3 regions of the Nonomuraea sp. NPDC000554 genome follow, and region 2 is predicted to be linked to each of the others. Evidence: predicted binding sites of a transcription regulator. Region 2 holds the regulator's gene; each other region holds the start of a gene.
The links. Region 2 encodes HrcA, which represses chaperone genes, less so after heat shock. Its sites were predicted from a motif close to TTGGCACTCTCNNNNNGAGAGTGCCAA; they were not measured.
Positions count from the first base shown of each region.

Region 1 (4,149 bases), on a different contig from region 2:
AATTCCGGTCTGCGGTCAGGGTGGCCGCAGGCGAAGATGAGGGAAGGCCTCGCTTCATGTCGCTTGACTTTGGTCCTGCTGTCGGTCTCTCCTGCCGCGAGTGCGGCACCCGCTACGACCTTGGTCCCAGCTTCGCCTGTCTGGAGTGTTTCGGGCCGCTTGAGGCGGCCTACTCCTTCGGCGAGGTGACCCGGGCGCAGATCGAGTCCGGGCCCGCGAACATCTGGCGCTACCGTTCGCTGCTCCCCGTCCCCGTCGACGTCGCGTCCAAGCCGAACATGAACCCCGGCTGGACGAAGCTGGTCAAGGCCGGCAACCTCGGGCGGGCGCTGGGCATCAAGTCCCTGTACGTCAAGGACGACTCGGGCAACCCCACCCACTCCTTCAAGGACCGGGTCGTCGCGATCGCCGTCGAGGCGGCGCGCAACTTCGGCTTCCACACCCTCTCCTGCTCCTCCACCGGCAACCTGGCGGGCGCGGTCACGGCCGCCGCGGCCAGGGCCGGGCTCGACGCCTGCGTGTTCATCCCCGCCGACCTGGAACAGGCCAAGATCGCCATGGCCCGGGTGTTCGGCGGCAAGCTGGTCGGCATCCAGGGCACCTACGACGAGGTCAACCGGTTCTGCTCCGAGCTGATCGGCGACCCGCTGGGCGACAAGTGGGGCTTCGTCAACGTCAACCTGCGGCCGTACTACGCCGAGGGCTCCAAGACGCTCGCGTACGAGATCGCCGAGCAGCTCGGCTGGCGGCTGCCCGAGCAGATCGTCATCCCGATCGCCTCGGGGTCCCAGCTCACGAAGATCGACAAGGGCTTCAAGGAGCTGGTGGCGCTGGGTCTGGTGGAGGACACCCCCTACAAGGTCTTCGGGGCCCAGGCGCTCGGCTGCTCGCCGGTGTCGGCCGCGTTCAAGGCGGGCCACGACGTGGTGCAGCCGGTCAAGCCCGACACCATCGCCAAGTCGCTGGCCATCGGCAACCCCGCCGACGGGCCGTACGTGCTCGACATCGCCCGCCGCACCGGGGGAGCGGTGGAGGACGTCACCGACGCCGAGATCGTCGCCGCGATCAAGCTGCTGGCCTCGACTGAGGGCATCTTCGCCGAGACTGCCGGCGGGGTCACCGTGGGCGTGCTGAAGAAGCTCGTCGAGACCGGGCAGCTCGACCCGGAGGCCGAGACCGTGGTCCTGAACACCGGCGACGGGCTCAAGACGCTCGACGCCGTGGCCGCCGACGCCACCCCCACCGCCGTGATCCGGCCCTCTCTCGACGCGTTCCGCGCGGCTGTCTGACAACCAGGAAAGGCGAGTTAAACCCATGAGCGTTTCTGTGCGGATTCCCACCATCCTGCGCACGTACACCGGCGGTAACGCGGAAGTGAGTGGCGAAGGCGCGACTCTTCGTGACGTCCTTGCCAAGCTCGACTCCGACTACCCGGGCATCGGAGCGCGAATTCTGGATGATTCGGGCAAGATTCGTCGTTTTGTCAACGTTTACGTTGGCGAAGAGGACGTCCGTTTTGTCGAAGGGCTCGACACGCCAGCACCTGAAGGCGCACAGATCTCTATCATCCCGGCAGTCGCCGGCGGCTGACCGTCAGGCGGAGAAGGGCGCCCCTCGGGGCGCCTTCTTCATTTCCCGTTCAATTCAACGGGCTCACCCTCTGGACGAAATATGCGGTTCGTAGATTGACTCTGTTGCCAAACGCCGTGCCACAGGTATGGTCGAGGGCGATCGTCTGGCTGATTTAGCGATAAGTCATGCGATTACGGGTCGCGTATGGAATGGGCGCGATCTGTGAGCCCAGTAAGAGGAGTCGGAAGTGGCGCAGGGCACCGTCAAGTGGTTCAACGCGGACAAGGGCTACGGCTTCATCGCGGTAGACGGTGGTAAGGATGTTTTTGTCCATTACTCAGCGATCATGATGGACGGGTACCGCTCTCTCGAACAGGGACAGCGTGTCGAGTTCGAGATCACGCAGGGTCAGAAGGGGCCGCAGGCGGAGTCTGTCCGCACGGTCTGAAGCACTGGTACGCATCGGCCGGCCCGCACGGCAGCGCAGTCCGTGCGGTCTCGCCGTCCCCTTCCCGCCGACCTGGGTACGGCGGGCCGAGTGGCCCGCCGTACCGACTGACCTGGGCGGCAGTGGTGTTCGCTTGCACTCGGCTGGGTAGAGTGCTAAACAGTTCGTTGGCACTCTCTTCCACAGAGTGCCAACACGGGATCGAGGCGATGGGGCCTGCCGAACGGAGTTGCGGGCCCATATGCCGTCGCGGGCGTCGGCTCGGTCCACAACAAGCCACCCTGCATCTGGGAGGTCTAGCCTTATGGCAGCCAAGATGATCGCGTTTGACGAGGACGCCCGGCGCGGTCTCGAGCGCGGTATGAACCAGCTCGCTGACGCCGTCAAGGTGACCCTCGGCCCCAAGGGCCGCAACGTCGTGCTGGAGAAGAAGTGGGGCGCTCCCACGATCACCAACGACGGTGTCTCCATCGCCAAGGAGATCGAGCTCGAGGATCCTTGGGAGAAGATCGGCGCTGAGCTGGTCAAGGAAGTCGCCAAGAAGACCGACGACGTCGCCGGCGACGGCACCACCACCGCCACCGTGCTCGCCCAGGCGCTGGTACGTGAGGGTCTGCGTAACGTGGCCGCCGGCGCCAACCCGATGTCGCTGAAGAAGGGCATCGAGTCGGCCGTCGAGCGGGTCAGCGAGGAGCTTTCCAAGCTGGCCAAGGACGTGGAGACCAAGGAGCAGATCGCCTCCACCGCCTCCATCTCCGCCGCCGACCCCGAGATCGGCTCGCTCATCGCCGAGGCGATGGACAAGGTCGGCAAGGAAGGCGTCATCACCGTCGAGGAGAGCAACACCTTCGGCCTCGAGCTCGAGCTCACCGAGGGCATGCGCTTCGACAAGGGCATGACGTCGATGTACTTCGTCACCGACTCCGACCGCATGGAGGCCGTGCTCGAAGACCCGTACATCCTGATCGTCAACTCGAAGGTCTCGGCGAACAAGGACCTCCTGCCGCTGCTCGACAAGGTCGTGCAGTCGGGCAAGCCGCTCCTGATCATCGCCGAGGACGTCGAGGGCGAGGCCCTGGCCACCCTGGTCGTCAACAAGATCCGCGGTCTGTTCCGCTCGGTTGCCGTCAAGGCTCCGGGCTTCGGTGACCGTCGCAAGGCGATGCTGGGCGACATCGCGATCCTGACCGGTGGTCAGGTCATCGCGGAGGAGGTCGGCCTCAAGCTGGAGAACGCCACGCTCGACCTGCTCGGTCGTGCCCGTAAGGTCGTCGTCACCAAGGACGAGACCACCATCGTCGACGGCGCCGGTGACCCCGACGCGATCGCCGGTCGGGTCAACGAGATCCGTGCCGAGATCGAGCGGACCGACTCCGACTACGACCGTGAGAAGCTCCAGGAGCGTCTGGCGAAGCTGGCCGGCGGCGTGGCCGTCATCAAGGCCGGTGCGGCCACCGAGGTCGAGCTGAAGGAGCGCAAGCACCGGATCGAGGACGCCGTGCGCAACGCGAAGGCGGCCGTCGAGGAGGGCATCGTCCCCGGTGGTGGCGTGGCGCTGCTGCAGGCGGGCGCGAAGGCGTTCGACAAGCTCGAGCTCCAGGGCGACGAGGCGACCGGTGCGGCGATCGTCCGCAAGGCGCTGGAGGAGCCGCTGAAGCAGATCGCGGTCAACGCCGGTCTTGAGGGCGGCGTCGTGGTCGAGCGGGTTCGCAACCTCACGCCGGGCGAGGGCCTCAACGCCGCTACGGGTGAGTACGTGAACATGTTCGAGTCGGGCATCATCGACCCGGCCAAGGTGACGCGTTCGGCGCTGCAGAACGCCGCTTCCATCGCGGCGCTCTTCCTCACCACCGAGGCCGTCATCGCCGAGAAGCCGGAGAAGACTCCCGCGGCCCCGGCCATGCCGGGCGGCGGCGACATGGACTTCTGAGTCCACGCCTCACACGAGATCAGGGCGACCCGTTCGGGCCGCCCTTTTCTTGTGTCCGCCCCCGGCCCGCCATTCGGGCCCCTGCGCCGCGCCGGGTTTCGGCCGCCGGCTTGTCGTTCGGGCCCTCTGACGTTGAGTCCGGCGGCTCGGGCCTTCCAGGCCCGGGCAGCTGTCGTTCGGGCCCTCCTGCGTCGCGCCC
Region 1 covers NZ_JBEPDC010000011.1:41,891-46,039, forward strand. Annotated here, with positions in the region: SAM riboswitch class I at 1-43, shown strand, start outside; gene thrC (threonine synthase) at 57-1,289, shown strand; gene ABT294_RS21500 (MoaD/ThiS family protein) at 1,315-1,590, shown strand; gene ABT294_RS21505 (cold-shock protein) at 1,820-2,020, shown strand; gene groL (chaperonin GroEL) at 2,325-3,950, shown strand.
Region 1: groL (chaperonin GroEL) is a predicted target of HrcA. The motif match lies at 2,188-2,214, and genes of this name have one in related genera.

Region 2 (4,149 bases):
GTCGGTCAAGGAGGCCATCGCGGCGCTCCTCGACGGGGTCACCTCCCGTTGAAGGCGTCGCGCAACCGCGAGAAGAAGCCCTGCTGGCCGGGGGCGAACTTGCCGGGCGGGCGCTCCTCGCCGCGCTGCTTGGCCAGCTCGCGCAGCAGCTCCTCCTGCGCCTGGTCGAGGCGCATCGGGGTCTCGACGTTGACGTGGATCAGCAGGTCGCCACGGCCCGACTCGTTGAGCCGCTGCACGCCACGCCCGTACATGGTGATGACCTGACCCGCCTGGGTTCCCGGCCGGACGTCGATCTCCTCCGAGCCGTCGAGGGTCTCGACCGCGAGGATGGTGCCGAGCGCGGCGGCCGTCATCGGGATCTGCACCGTGCAGTGCAGGTCGTCGCCGCGCCGCTCGAAGATCTCGTGCGCGCGCTCGACGATCTCGAGGAACAGGTCTCCGGGCGGGCCGCCACCGGGGCCGACCTCACCCTCCCCGGCGAGCTGGATGTGCGTGCCGTCCTCGACGCCCGCGGGGATGCGGACCTTGATCGTACGCCGGGTGCGGACGCGCCCGTCGCCCGAGCACTCCTGGCAGGGGTGGCGGATGATGGTGCCGAAACCGCCGCACTGGGGGCACGGCCGCGACGTCATCACCTGGCCCAGGAACGACCGGGTGACCTGGGAGATCTCGCCGCGCCCCGAGCACATGTCGCAGGTGTCGGGGTGGGTGCCGGGCGCGGCGCCCGCGCCCTGGCAGACCTCACAGCGCACGGCCGTGTCGACGACCAGCTCGCGGGTGGTGCCGAAGGCGGTCTCGCGCAGGTCGAGCTCGACGCGGATGGTCGCGTTCCTGCCCCTGCGGGCTCTCGTGCGGGGGCCGCGGGTGGCTCCGGCCGTGCCGAAGAAGGCGTCCATGATGTCGCTGAACGGGAAGCCGGCGCCGAAGCCGCCTGCCCCCGCGCCCGCCCCGGCGCCGCCGAAGGGGTCGCCGCCCAGGTCGTACATCTGGCGCTTGTTCGGGTCGGACAGCACCTCGTAGGCCTGCGTGATCTCCTTGAACCGTTCCTGGGTCTCGGGATCGGGGTTCACGTCGGGGTGCAGTTCGCGGGCCAGCCTGCGGTAGGCCTTCTTGATCTCGTCCTGACTGGCGTCACGGCGCACCCCGAGGGTGGCGTAGTAGTCGCTGTTTGCCACTTATCGACCTCTTAAGATGCAGCCAGGATCTGGCTGACGTAGCGTGCCACCGCGCGCACGGCGCCCATCGTCACGGGGTAGTCCATCCTCGTGGGACCCAGCACGCCGAGCCGGGCCAGTTGATTGTCACCGGAACCGTATCCGGTCGCGACGATGGACGTGCCCCGTAGATACGGGTTCTCCGACCCGATGCGCACGGTGAGCGCGGACGGTGTGTCTGTGGAAGTCTCGCCGAGCAGCCGCATGAGCACGACCTGCTCCTCCAGCGCTTCGAGCACGTCGCGCAGGCCGACGGTGAAGTCGGCCCCGGCCAGGTTCGCCGCGCCCGCGAACACGATCTTCTCGTCGTGGCGTTCGACCAGCGTCTCCAGCAGCACCGACAGGATCGTCGCCACCACAGGACGGTCCTCGACGGGCAGCCGCTCGGGCAGGTCGGCGATCTGCTCGGGCACGTTGCTCAGGCCGCAGCCGTCGAGGCAGGCGTTGAGGACCGCGCGCAGGTGCGCGACGCGGGTGTCCTCCACCACCTCGGGCAGCTCGATCACCCGCTGCTCGACGCGGCCGGTGTTGGTGATCAGAACGAGCATGACCCGCCGCTCGTTCAGGGGGACCAGCTCGACGTGCCGTACCGTGGAACGGGTCAGGGTGGGGTACTGCACGACCGCGACCTGCCTGGTGAGCTGCGCGAGCAGCCGCACCGTGCGGGTCACCACGTCGTCGAGGTCGACCGCGCCCGCCAGGAACGTCTCGATCGCCCTGCGCTCCGCCCCGGACAGCGGCTTCACCTGTGACAGCCGGTCGACGAACAGGCGGTAGCCCTTGTCCGTCGGGACGCGGCCCGCACTGGTGTGCGGCTGGGTGATGTACCCCTCCTCCTCCAGCGCGGCCATGTCGTTCCTGACCGTCGCCGGGGAGACCTTGAGGTTGTGGCGCTCGGCCAGCGCCTTGGAGCCCACCGGTTCGTTGGTGGACACGTAATCCTCGACAATGGCGCGGAGCACCGCCAGCTTCCGATCATCGAGCACGTGCTCACCTCCCTGCCTCTTCCTTCGGGAACGACAGATCTAGCACTCTGTGTTCCCGAGTGCCAAGTGTACGGCTCCTGGTCACCAGGCGCGATGACACAGGCGTCCAACGTCCTGCTAGTCAGTTCCAAGCGACAGGCATCACACTTGCGGACATGACCGACAATTCCCAGCCCCCGACCTTCGGGCCGCCGCCCGGCCAGGGTCCCTCCTACCCCGGTCAACCTCCTCAGTTCGGGCAACCTCCCCAGTTCGGGCAGCCTCCATACGGCCCTCCTTACGGCCAGCCGCAGTACCCGCCGCCGCCCCCGTACGGCCAGCCCTATCAGTTCCCGCCCCCCGTGGACCCCAAGCAGATCAGGCCGCGCCTGTGGTGGATCGCACTGGGCTGGGGTGTCGCGGTCATCTGCGGCGTGGTCGGCGTGGTCCTGTTCGCCGCCGGCGTCCTGGGCTCCGTGACGAGCGCCGCACCGTCCAAGACGTTCGCGGCCGGCCAGGACGTCACCGTCACCGTCGACCCCGCCGACAAGCCCGCGATCTACCTCGCCAGCGCCTCCCAGGTGCACTACGAGTGCCGCATCTCCGGCGGCCCCGGGCAGGCCAAGCTGGCCAACACGCCGATCAACCAGACGGTGACGAACGACGGCGACGTCTGGGAGCTCATCCTGGTCGTCAACGCGCCCGCCAAGGGCGACTACAAGCTCCTCTGCGTCACCCAGGAGCAGGCGGACGTGAAGTTCGGCGTGGGCCGCGAGCTGACCTCCGCCGCGGGCGGCATGGTGGGCGGGGTCGCCGCGCTGCTGCTCATCCCGGGGCTGGGAGTGCTGGCCGCGATCATCGTGACGGTCGTCGTGCTCATGCGGCGCGGCAGCCACCGCAAGCGCCTTGCGGTCAGCGGGTGATTTGCTACGGTCCCCGTGTGTACGAGGGAGACGTTCTCGCGGGGAACTGGCGGCGACCGGGCAAGGGGAAGATCCCGCAGGTGCCCGCCGAACTGGACCTGGTCGTCGAAGACGCCGACAGCGGCTTCTGCGGGGCCGTGGTGTCGTGCGACAAGGAGGCCGTCACGCTGGAGGACCGGTTCGGCAAGCGCCGCCTGTTCCCGCTCGCGCCCGCCGCCTTCCTGCTCGAAGGCCAGGTCGTGACGCTGGTCCGGCCCGCCGCCGCGGCCAGGGCGCCACGGCGGAGCGCGTCGGGCTCGATCGCGGTCGAAGGGCTGCGCGCACGCGTCGCCAGGGAGAGCCGGATCTACGTGGAAGGCGTGCACGACGCCGCGCTGGTGGAACGGATCTGGGGCCACGACCTGCGGGTGGAGGGGGTCGTGGTCGAGTACCTGGAGGGCGTCGACGACCTACCCGCGATCGTCGCCGAGTTCGGACCCGAGCCGGGGCGACGGCTCGGCGTGCTGGTCGACCACCTGGTGCCCGGGTCCAAGGAGAGCCGGATCGCCGCCCAGGTCACCTCGCCGCACGTGCTCGTGGTCGGCCATCCGTACGTGGACGTGTGGCAGGCGGTCAAGCCGTCGGTGCTGGGCATCCCGGCCTGGCCGGACGTGCCGCGCGGCCTGCCCTGGAAGGAGGGCGTGATCGCCGCCCTGGGCTGGGGCGTGGAGCCGGCCGACGCGTGGAGGCGCATCCTCGGCTCCGTCTCGACGTACACCGACCTCGAGCCCGACCTGCTCGGGCGGGTCGAGGAACTGATCGACTTCGTCACGGAGGCAACATGAGCCAGGACCAGCCGCACCCGCCGCCCGACGACGACGCCACGCGGCGCGTCAAGCCCTCGGACATCCCGCCCGCCTCGCCCTCGGGCCCTCAGTACGGGCCCCCGTCCGGTCCCCAGTACGGGCCCCCGTCCGGGCCGCAGTATCCGCCCCCCTCCGGCCCTCAGTACGGCCGGCAGCCCGGTTACGGCGGGCAGCCCGGCTATGGCCAGCAGCCCGATTA
Region 2 covers NZ_JBEPDC010000005.1:345,804-349,952, reverse strand. Annotated here, with positions in the region: gene ABT294_RS12865 (GTP-binding protein) at 1-52, shown strand, start outside; gene dnaJ (molecular chaperone DnaJ) at 39-1,178, opposite strand; gene hrcA (heat-inducible transcriptional repressor HrcA) at 1,190-2,203, opposite strand; gene ABT294_RS12850 (hypothetical protein) at 2,359-3,105, shown strand; gene ABT294_RS12845 (DUF3097 domain-containing protein) at 3,123-3,929, shown strand; gene ABT294_RS12840 (DUF4870 domain-containing protein) at 3,926-4,149, shown strand, end outside.

Region 3 (4,149 bases), on a different contig from region 2:
GTGGCGGCCAGCCTGGCCTCGACGGTTTCCGGCAGGCCGAGCACGGCGGACTCGATGCGGTCGGCCCGCGCCGTCAGCTCGCCGATCGACTTGTCGAGCCTGGAGAAGCGGTTGGCGGCGGCCTCCATGCTGACGGTGAGCTGGCCCAGCTTGGTGGCGAAGTCCCCCATCCGGCCGGCCAGCCCGTCGGCGCCGTCGGTGCCGTCGAGCAGCGACTGCAGCCGCTTGAGCGTCTTGTCGACGCTCTCGCCCACGGTGCCGAGGTCGGCGCGCAGGCCGGGCAGCTCGGCCACCGGCGAGACCTGCTCGTTGATCGCCTCGATGCGCGCGTCGACGGTGCCGACCTGCTCGCCCACGGTGTCGACGTGATCGCGGACCGCCTCGATGTGCTGGGCCAGACCCTCTGCCCACATCGGGGGCTTGGCGGTGATGTCGTCGAGGCGGCCGCTCACGGTCTCGAGGGTGCCGCTGAGGCCGCCGAGCTCGCGTTCGCGTACCTCGCGCAGCAGCCACTCCATGCCTTCGAGGCGCTGGCGGATCTCGTCGAGGACGGCTCCCTGCGTGCGCTGCTCGTAGACGTGATCCTGGCTGACCCGCGCGAGCAGATCCCGCATCCTCTCGTTGATGGCCCGTTCGCTGCCTGCCTGCAGAAGGCCGGTGTGGTTGGAATGATCCACCGAAAGCTCCTTCGACGCCGACGGTCTGCCATGGTCGGTAGGTCCGGTTTGCTGATGAAAGAAGGAGGAACGCGGTTAAGCGCAACAGGGGAGAACTCCCGCCCGCCCACCTTAGCCTTTCGATCAAGGTACGTCAGGGGCGCGGAAGAAGTTCGTGATTATCGATGGATCGCCCTGATTTGTCATTCTCGCAGGTCAGAGCCGGTCAGCGCTGGTTGCAAATGAGGACGGAGGGGCGGTCCATGACGCGCGTCAAGATGATTGTCGCTGATTTGTCGCCGGAAAGGCGACGGTGCAATTCGCTGCGCAGCCGGTCGATGTCGACCGCCGATCCCCGCTTTTTGACGACGACATTCCCGATTTCTCGTTCCCTGAGCGCGGCTCGCAGCCGTTTCACCGAGAACGGCATCACCTCCCGCACCTCGTACCGGGCGGCCCAGGGGGTGTCGACGGGCTCGTCGGCCGTGATGTAGGCGATCATCGGGTCGGCCAGCCGCCCGCCGACGAGCTCGGCCACCTCTCCCACGAGGTGCGCCCTGATCGCGGCGCCGTCGGGCTCGTACACGTAGCGGCCGACGGGCCCGGTGGGGGCCGTCACGCCGGTCGCGGTGAGGGTGTGCCCGCCCGGGAGCAGCGTGGCGCGCCGGACGAGCCCCGTCGCGGCCTCACCGGTCCACAGCGACGCCTCCTTCACCTCGCCCCGGTACGACACCCACTCGGCCTCCGTGCCGTCGGGGATGAACTCGTACGGGATGCCGGGGGCGACCTTGAGGCACGCCCGCGCGGCCCGGGACAGCAGGTCGAGCACCACCGGCCACGGCGGCGAGTAGGCCATCGGGTCGAACGTCCGCCCCCGGGCGGAGCCGCTGACGACCCGGCGGGCCGGGTCGGCGAACAGGACGTCGTAGCCCTCGGGCGCGGCCTCGGCCGCGTCGCCCACCGTGACCGTCACCCTGTCGGAGAGTCCGAGCGCCTCGGCGTTGGCCCTGGCCACGGCGACGGTCAGCGGGTCGGTGTCGAGCGCGTCCACCGTGCAGCCGGCGCGGGCCAGCGCGACGAGGTCGCCGCCGACCCCGCAGCAGACGTCCAGGACGCGCGGCGCGCCCGGGACGGCGGCGGTCAGGCGGCGGGCGCGGTGGGCGGCCACCTCGGCGCGGGTGGACTGCTCCAGGCCGTGCGGGGTGAAGAACATGCGCTCGGCGTCGGCGCCGAACTTGGCCTTGGCGCGCTCGCGTAGGCTCGCCTGGGTGAGGGCGGCCGAGGTGAGCGTGGCGTCGTACGTCCGGCGCAGCCTCGTGGCGGCGGCGAGCGGGTCGGTGCCGGTGAGTTCGACCGCCTCGGCGAGCGCGCGCAGGCCGCGCGGGGTCAGCAGCTCGGTGAAAGCGTCGAGGTCCACGTCATACGACGGTAGCGCGTGCGGCCGGGGGACGCTTCGGCGCGTCGTTTTCGCGGGTCGTGAGCTGCAGGAAGCCCGCCAGATCGGCGATCCAGGACGTTCTGGCCCAGGGCCGCCACGGCTGATCGCTCTGAGCAGACGCGTTCGTGTTGACTGTCAAGCCCCTCTTGCATATGTTTCCTGTTGGCACTCTCCCCTTGAGAGTGCCAACGTGCGACGAGGCAGGTCTGACACCCGCGACGGCAGGCCCCGCTGGTCGCCTCTTCTAGATCATTCAAATCTGAAGGGGAGGTCCGATCGTGACGACCGCCACCAAGGTTCCCGTTAAGCCGCTCGGCGACCGCATTGTGGTCCAGCCGCTTGAGGCCGAGCAGACGACCGCTTCCGGTCTCGTCATCCCTGACACCGCCAAGGAGAAGCCGCAGGAGGGCAAGGTCCTCGCGGTGGGCCCGGGCAACTGGGACGAGGACGGCGACAAGCGGATTCCGCTCGACGTCAGCGAGGGCGACATCGTCCTGTACAGCAAGTACGGCGGCACCGAGGTCAAGTACGGCGGCGAGGAGTACCTCGTGCTCTCCGCCCGCGACGTTCTCGCGATCATCGAGAAGTAAGCCGGTTGTGTCGAGCCCCGGGCGCGCTCTTGGCGGCCGGGGCTTTCGACACTAGGAGAGGAATCTCAGCAAAATGGCGAAGATCCTGGAGTTCGACGAGAACGCTCGCCGCGCGCTCGAGCGTGGTGTCAACGCCCTCGCGGACGCCGTGAAGGTTACCCTCGGCCCGCGCGGCCGCAACGTCGTCATCGACAAGAAGTTCGGTGCTCCGACGATCACGAACGACGGTGTGACCATCGCTCGTGAGATCGAGCTGGAGGAGCGCTACGAGAACCTCGGCGCCCAGCTCGCCAAGGAAGTTGCCACCAAGACCAACGACATCGCGGGCGACGGCACCACCACCGCGACCGTCCTGGCCCAGGCCATGGTCCGTGAGGGTCTGCGAAACGTGGCCGCCGGCGCCTCGCCGCTGTCGCTCAAGCGCGGCATCGACAAGGCCGCCAAGGAGATCAGCGACAGGCTGCTCGCCAGCGCCCGTCCGGTCGAGGACAAGAAGGAGATCGCCAACGTCGCGACGATCTCCGCTCAGGACGCCCGCATCGGCGACCTGATCGCCGAGGCGTTCGACAAGGTCGGCAAGGACGGCGTCCTGACCGTCGAAGAGTCCAACGCCATGGGCATGGAGCTCGAGTTCACCGAGGGCCTCCAGTTCGATAAGGGCTACCTGTCGGCGTACATGGTCACCGACCCCGAGCGCATGGAGGCCGTCCTCGAGGACGCCTACATCCTGCTCACCCAGGGCAAGGTCTCCTCCATCGCGGACTTCCTGCCGCTGCTCGAGAAGATCGCCCAGACGAAGAAGCCGCTGCTCGTGGTCGCCGAAGACGTCGAGGGCGAGGCCCTGGCCGTCCTGGTCACCAACAAGATCCGCGGCACCTTCACCTCCGTCGCCGTCAAGGCCCCGGGCTTCGGCGACCGCCGCAAGGCGATGCTGCAGGACATGGCCATCCTCACCGGCGGCCAGGTCGTCAGCGAGGAGGTCGGCCTCAAGCTGGAGAACGTCGGCCTCGAGGTGCTCGGCACCGCTCGCCGCATCGTCGTCACCAAGGACGCGACGACCGTCGTCGACGGCGCCGGTGACGCGGAGGCCATCGAGAGCCGGGTCAAGGAGATCAAGCTCGCGATCGAGCAGTCCGACTCCGACTGGGACCGTGAGAAGCTCCAGGAGCGTCTCGCCAAGCTCGCCGGCGGCGTGTGCGTGCTGCGTGTCGGCGCGGCCACCGAGGTGGAGCTCAAGGAGAAGAAGCACCGTCTCGAGGACGCGATCTCCGCGACGCGCGCCGCGATCGAGGAGGGCATCGTCTCCGGCGGCGGCTCCGCGCTGGTCCACGTCTCCAAGGACCTCGACGACCTCGGCCTGACGGGTGACGAGGCGACCGGCGTCGGCGTCGTCCGCCGCGCGCTGGTGGAGCCCACCCGCTGGATCGCCGAGAACGCCGGCCTCGAAGGCTACGTCGTCACCCAC
Region 3 covers NZ_JBEPDC010000002.1:445,675-449,823, reverse strand. Annotated here, with positions in the region: gene ABT294_RS06005 (hypothetical protein) at 1-677, opposite strand, end outside; gene ABT294_RS06000 (THUMP-like domain-containing protein) at 883-2,073, opposite strand; gene groES (co-chaperone GroES) at 2,373-2,684, shown strand; gene groL (chaperonin GroEL) at 2,758-4,149, shown strand, end outside.
Region 3: groES (co-chaperone GroES) is a predicted target of HrcA. The motif match lies at 2,257-2,283, and genes of this name have one in related genera.